Simiduia agarivorans SA1 = DSM 21679: one gene and its partner. The protein of the gene in region 1 interacts with the protein of each later gene in a pairwise test. Links are inferred from orthologs where the notes say so. Each region holds a gene or a part of one and is shown on either strand. Other genes may lie near its edges. The genes, in order: typA and rlmKL.

Region 1 (3,299 bases):
CCAGGGCGCGCTGCCGCGCATAGGCGTCGGGCAGGGTGTTGTTGACACACAGCGCGATGCCGATGGGCTTGAGCGCCAGGGTGCGCACCGGAAAGGCCGGGGTCTCCTGCGCCAGATTCAAGGTCATGCGCTCCCGGAAGTCCGCCAGCAGTCCGATGCGGCCGGCGTTAAAGCCGCGGGTGACCAGGTGGATGGCGTAGCTTGTGTCGAGGTCTGTACCCTCTGGCAGTAGCCGGGACATGACAAATCTGACCGATCTGGGCGCATGAACGGTGTGGTTGGTAAGTGCTTGCACGCTTGTCAGGTCAGGATATCTGTCACCATTCACGAACACGGTGGGGTGGATACGGGTCAGATCCGTTGCTGAGCAGAGGTATTGGCTGGCAAACGCCTGTCGGTATTCCTGGCTTACCAGCGCAACCTCCACTTTGCCTGCCTGTGTCAACTGAATGAAACGATTCAGTGGCACCTTTTGAATCGACAGCCGCTCGCCGGCATCCAGCGCTGCCAGGCGCAGCAGGTCCAGGGTCAGTCCCCTGGGACTGGGGTCGCCCGCATTCTGGAAATGAAACGGTGGGAAGTCCACAAAATAGTAGTGCAGCCGGTCCTGCGCCTGGCTCGCGAAGGCGCTGGGAATCAGTAACAGGGCGAGTAACAGCTGCTTCAAAACCGGGTATTCCTTGCTGTGTTCACACTTTAGTTTAGGCGGTCTACCAAGTCTTCGCGCATTTGACTGTTTATTGAGCACCGACACCGGTATAATGCGCGCCCTTTGTTTCCACCCTATTCACTCAGAGATACCCCTTGTGATCGAGAATTTACGCAATATTGCCATTATCGCCCACGTTGACCATGGCAAAACCACCCTGGTAGACAAGTTGTTAAGCCAGTCCGGCACCCTTGATCGCAAGAACGTGGGTACCGAGCGGATCATGGATTCTAATGATCAGGAGCGTGAGCGCGGTATTACCATTCTCGCCAAAAATACGGCTATCGAGTGGAACGGCTACCACATCAACATTGTGGATACCCCCGGACACGCCGACTTCGGCGGTGAGGTTGAGCGCGTGCTGTCGATGGTGGATTGCGTGTGTCTGCTGGTGGACGCGGTGGACGGCCCCATGCCGCAAACCCGTTTTGTAACCTCCAAGGCGTTTGAAAAAGGCCTGAATCCCATTGTAGTGATCAACAAGGTGGATCGCCCCGGCGCGCGTCCAGACTGGGTGATGGATCAGGTGTTTGACCTGTTCGACCGCCTGGGCGGCACCGACGAGCAGCTGGACTTCCCCGTGGTATACGCCTCGGCCCTGAACGGCATCGCCGGTCTGGATCTGGATGACATGGCTGAAGACATGACGCCCCTGTTCCAGATGATCGTGGACAAGGTGCAGCCGCCGGCGGTAGACCGCGATGGCCCGTTCCAGATGCAGATTTCTGCGCTCGATTACAACTCCTACGTGGGTGTTATCGGTGTGGGCCGCATCAAGCGTGGTTCGGTCAAGCCCAACCAGCAGGTGGTGATCGTTGATGACGAAGGCAAAACCCGCAAGGGCAAAATCCTGCAGGTGATGGGTTACCTGGGCCTTGAGCGCGTGGAAGAAACCGAAGCTTTTGCGGGCGACATTGTGTGTGTCACCGGTATCGAAGGCCTGAACATTTCCGACACCCTGTGCGACCCGCAAAATGTGGAAGCGCTGCCGCCGTTGATGGTGGATGAGCCCACCGTGAGCATGACCTTCCAGGTGAACGATTCGCCCTTCGCTGGTAAAGAAGGCAAGTTCGTGACCTCGCGCAATATCAAAGACCGTCTGGATCAGGAGCTGATCCACAACGTGGCGCTGCGCGTTCAGCAGGGCGACAGCCCGGACAAGTTCATTGTCTCTGGCCGCGGTGAGCTGCACCTTTCCGTATTGATTGAAAACATGCGTCGCGAAGGCTTTGAGCTGGGTGTGTCGCGCCCCGAAGTGATCCAGAAAGAAATCGACGGCGTGATTCAGGAGCCGTTCGAGCAGGTGGTGATCGACGTGGAAGAACAGCACCAGGGTTCTATCATGGAAGAACTGGGTCTGCGCAAAGCCGAAATGACCAACATGGAGCCCGACGGTCAGGGCCGTGTCAAACTGGAATTCATCGTGCCTTCGCGCGGCCTGATCGGCTTCCGCGGTCAGTTCCTGACGCTGACGTCCGGTTCCGGCATCATGACGTCGATCTTTGATCATTACGGTCCGGTCAAGCAGGGCGAAGTGGCCAAGCGCATCAACGGCGTGCTGGTGTCTATGGTGAAGGGCAAAACCCTGGCCTACGGTCTGCACCCGCTGCAGGATCGCGGCCGCTTGTTCCTGGGCGCCGGTGAAGAAATTTACGAAGGCCAGATCGTCGGTCTGCACAGCCGAGGCAACGACCTGGTGGTAAACCCCACCAAGGCCAAGCAGCTCACCAACGTACGCGCCTCCGGTACCGATGACGCGCTGACCTTGTCACCGCCCGTGCGCCACACCTTGGAGCAGGCGCTGGAATTCATCGAAGACGACGAGCTGGTGGAAGTGACGCCGCAAAGCATCCGCCTGCGTAAAAAGCTGCTCACTGAAAACGAGCGCAAGCGCGCGAAAAAGTAATCGCCCGTGTGATGAAAAAGACCGGCAGTTGCCGGTCTTTTTGTTTGGCAGTCAGTTGATAAATCAAAAGGTGTCCTTGTGAAATCCGGTAGCAAAAGTCCGCGTGGAAAATTCCCTGCGTCAAAAAAAACGCCCGCGCGTGGGTCGAGCAAAACCTCCGCCGGTTTTTCGGCTGCAGGACCCTGGGCTTTGATCTGGCAGGCGTGGCAGGCCCAGCCCGCGGGCACCCATCTGGACCGCTGGCTGAGTGCCAATCTCGCCAAATTGGTGCCGGCACCGGGCGCGCATGCCGCGTTAGTCACGCGCCTGCAGAAGGCGGTGGCGTATCAACAACTGATATGCGCGCTGGCCCATCAGTTTGAAGCCGGGCACGCCAATATCGACTGGCTGGCGTGGGACGCCAAGTGGACGCCCGAGCAGGTGACGCGTTTGTCAGCGTCGCAAATTGAGCAATGGCTGGATCTCCGGTTAAACCCAGAGCCCGCGCAAGCCGCACCTGAGTTGGCGAAGAAAATCCAACTGGCGCAATCCTTTCGCGCAGGCACGGAAAGCAATCCGTCATTGTTTGCTCTGTGGCATGGTTTGCGACCGGGTTGGATGGCCGCAATAAGCAAGCGCGCCGAACTCAGTGGTTGGTCTAAGGCGCAATTAAATGCATTTGCGGCCGCCCAGGCGTTGCCCCCG
Region 2 (3,231 bases), 2.9 Mb from region 1 along the record:
CCGGGCCCGCGTATCGGTTTTGCCTTCACCCAGGCCCGGATCACACTCAAGGATGGCAGCAATAAGGCTTTAACCGACTTGCTGCTCACAGAAGCCAGCAGCCAGACGTTGCTGCACAATCCGGAAGCGCTGATGGCCTTTGCCGCATTTTTGGGCGATGACAGTTTCGCCACCCGCGCCAGCCTCTGGCCCATGGCCGAGCAAAAAATTGCGCTCTACCGCGAGAACCGCGACCTGTTGCTGTCGACGCTGAAACAGCGCCTGGGCGACCACCCGGATTTGTTTCAATGGACAGAGCCCGGCGCCGGCTTTTTTTCCGTGTTTACGCTCAATCACCCGAGCTTGCACTGTGATACCGCCTTTACCGAGCGACTGGTGGCAGACTATGGCGTGGTCACCATTCCCACCTTCAGTTTTTATCCGGACGATGCCCGTGCACGCAACCCGATGGCTGGACTGAACCAATTGCGCCTGTCCTTCTGCTTCAGCGAAGGCGAAGGCGCGGCGCGCAGGCAGCAATTGCTGGATGCCAGCAATGCCTTTGCCAGCGCCCTGCGTCAGGAGTGCCGGATCGACCAGCAGTGATGGATTTTGCTGTTGCGTGAAAAATCGGGGTCGAGTGTCTCGCGGGTAATATCTTCCACCCGATAGCGAGTCTCGATCTCCGGTGCCAGGGTGAAGCTGCGCAGGTTATTGGAAAAATACAGCACGCCTTTTGGCGCCAGCAAGCGCATGGCATCATCAATCAGCTGAACCTGATCGCGCTGGATATCAAGTACGCCCTCCATGCGTTTGGAATTGGAAAAACTCGGGGGGTCGAGCATGATGATGTCGTACTCGCCTTTGGCCGTTGCCAACCACTGCAAACAGTCCGCCTGCTCAAGGCGATTCTGCTGTTCACCCAGGCCATTTTCGGCAAAATTCTTGCGGGCCCAATCCAGGTAGGTGCGCGACATGTCCACCGAGTGAGTAAAACGCGCGCCGCCTACCGCCGCATGCACAGAAGCCGTTGCGGTATAACAAAACAGATTCAGGAAGCGTTTACCGCGCGACTCGTTGGCAATGCGCAGCCGCAACGGGCGATGATCCAGGAACAAGCCGGCATCCAGGTATTGCCACAGATCCACCAATAGCCGGACCTGCCCTTCACGCACTGGCACCAGCGGGTGGACCGCGCGCACCTGCTGTTTCTCATACTGTTGTTTGCCGGCGGTACGGCGACGGGTTTTGTAACTGATGTGATCCTGGCTGATGCCAAGCACGCCCGGCAGCGCATCGCGCACCTCTTCCATCCGGCGCCGTGCTGCGGTCTCGTCCACTTTTGCCGGAGGTTGATACTCCTGCACATGGGCATAGCCTTCGTACACATCCACCGCCACGGCATATTCGGGCATATCTGCATCATACAGGCGATAGCAGTGAATATTTTCCCGCTTGATCCATTTGGCCAACTGCTTCTGGTTTTTCTTTAACCGGTTAGCAAACATTTCCGCGCCGGCCGACAAAACCACTGGGCGCAATTCGATTGGCGCATCGGGCTTGCGTTCGGGTTGAGCCTGCTGTTCGCGAATATCAAATAAGAGCAATTCAGACGGCAACTTGCCGTTAAAGAACTTGTACTTCTTGTGCGCCTTCAGTTTCATTTCATGGCACAGATCGGGATTGCCGGTAAACACCGCCAACGACCAACCCGGAAATGCCGAACGCATGCGATCGCCCAGGTAGGCATACAGATAGCGCAACGCATCGGCATCGCCCAGGCGCTCGCCGTAGGGCGGATTGGTGATCACCAGGCCCGCCTCGAGTTGCTTGTGGGTGGGCAGGGTGAAATCCTTCAGTTCTTTACGGCTCAGGCGTACCCAATGGTCCAGCTTGGCCGCCAGCACATTAGCCTCTGCGCTTCGGATCACGTGAATATCGGCATCATAGCCGCGGATTTCCGGCAGCGTTCTGGCAAGACCGGCTCGTTTGCGCTCGATCGCCTCTTCCCGAATCGTCAACCAGACATCATTGCGGTGCTGCAACCAGCGCTCAAAACCAAAACGCGCGCGCAACAGACCCGGCGCAATATCGGCTGCCATCATCGCCGCTTCAACCAGCAGCGTGCCGGAACCGCACATGGGGTCGAGTAACGCGCCGCCCCGGGCAGCGATGGCGGGCCAGTCGGCACGCAGCAAAAGTGCCGCGGCCAGGTTTTCCTTCAGTGGCGCCGCCCCTTGTTTCTGCCGATAGCCCCGCCGGTGCAGGCTGTCGCCGGATAAATCCAGCGAGACCGCCGCCTTACCGCGACTGAGCCGTACGTTGATACGCAGATCGGGATTATCGCGCGCAACCGATGGACGTTCGCCGGTCGCATTGCGGATTACGTCAACGATAGCGTCCTTGGTCTTTAACGCGCCGAATTGGCTGTTGCGTACCGCCGCGTTAGTCCCCACGAAATCCACCACAAAACTGCTGCTGGGCGAAAGATGCTCGTGCCAGGCAATGGCACTGACGCCCTCATACAAATCCTCGGCGTCCTGTAAATCAAAATTGGCCAATGGCAACAAAATTTTATTTGCCAGACGGGACCAGAGGCAGGCCCGATAGCCGAGCTCCAAGCCACCGGTAAAGTACACTCCTGCCACTGTTTCTCGCACAGGGCTGGCCCCAAGGCCGGTCAATTCCTCTAACAGGAGTGATTCCAGGCCTTTTGGACAAGCGGCAAAAAATTCATAAGAAACCATGTTTTAACTTCCTGAGCCTCTAAGCTCCGAGTTTATGCTCACATGCCATAAAAGGCGCTAAGCATAGACCATTAAATTCATTCACAAGCCGACGGCAATTTGGTGTACTGAACCCCGCGCCGTCAAAAGGCGCCATTGTAACGGGTTAACGCCCGCTATGCCTGCGTAAAGCAGACTTGGTGGCCGGTCATGACGGACACCCCCTCTGGCGAAGCAGCCCCCGCGTTCGCGGTCGTGGTTGCTGTCGCCAGAGTTAATCAAGGTAAGCCTGCCCGACGGTCACTCGCACCCAGGGCTATGGTCGGGGACAGCAGCATTAGCAACAAGGATACTGACAGACGACTTCTCATTGCCCGCACCAATGACCGGTGCGTGCCTATTCACACAACACTCGCTTAAGGCCGTCCCGGAGGACACAGGCTCTCTGTGCGTCTGCGCACACCAGAACTCCAACTTTCCACAAGCACAGGTGTTTATATGAAGAGACAAAAACGTAGCCAGATCG

The links.
Region 2: the proteins of typA (region 1) and rlmKL interact in binary tests that used the Escherichia coli proteins (3 or more experiments, as listed by UniProt). The link is inferred for Simiduia agarivorans SA1 = DSM 21679 from one-to-one orthologs.

What each region holds. Positions count from the first base shown.
Region 1 is NC_018868.3:3,126,732-3,130,030, forward strand. Bases 231-3,210 are described here. They hold typA (translational GTPase TypA), read left to right. Parts: upstream 231-806; coding sequence 807-2,615; downstream 2,616-3,210. Other genes in these bases: M5M_RS14115 (hypothetical protein), read right to left, coding at 231-667; M5M_RS14125 (RsmB/NOP family class I SAM-dependent RNA methyltransferase), read left to right, coding at 2,805-3,210. In the rest of the region: more of M5M_RS14115, read right to left, coding at 1-230; more of M5M_RS14125, read left to right, coding at 3,211-3,299. UniProt on the Escherichia coli protein: A 50S ribosomal subunit assembly protein with GTPase and nucleotide-independent chaperone activity, required for 50S subunit assembly at low temperatures, may also play a role in translation.
Region 2 is NC_018868.3:228,421-231,651, reverse strand. The notes cover bases 143-3,054. They hold rlmKL (bifunctional 23S rRNA (guanine(2069)-N(7))-methyltransferase RlmK/23S rRNA (guanine(2445)-N(2))-methyltransferase RlmL), read right to left. Parts: upstream 2,727-3,054; coding sequence 558-2,726; downstream 143-557. Other genes in these bases: M5M_RS01070 (pyridoxal phosphate-dependent aminotransferase), read left to right, coding at 143-585. Outside these bases: more of M5M_RS01070, read left to right, coding at 1-142; rmf (ribosome modulation factor), read left to right, coding at 3,204-3,231. UniProt on the Escherichia coli protein: Specifically methylates the guanine in position 2445 (m2G2445) and the guanine in position 2069 (m7G2069) of 23S rRNA. Methylation occurs before assembly of 23S rRNA into 50S subunits.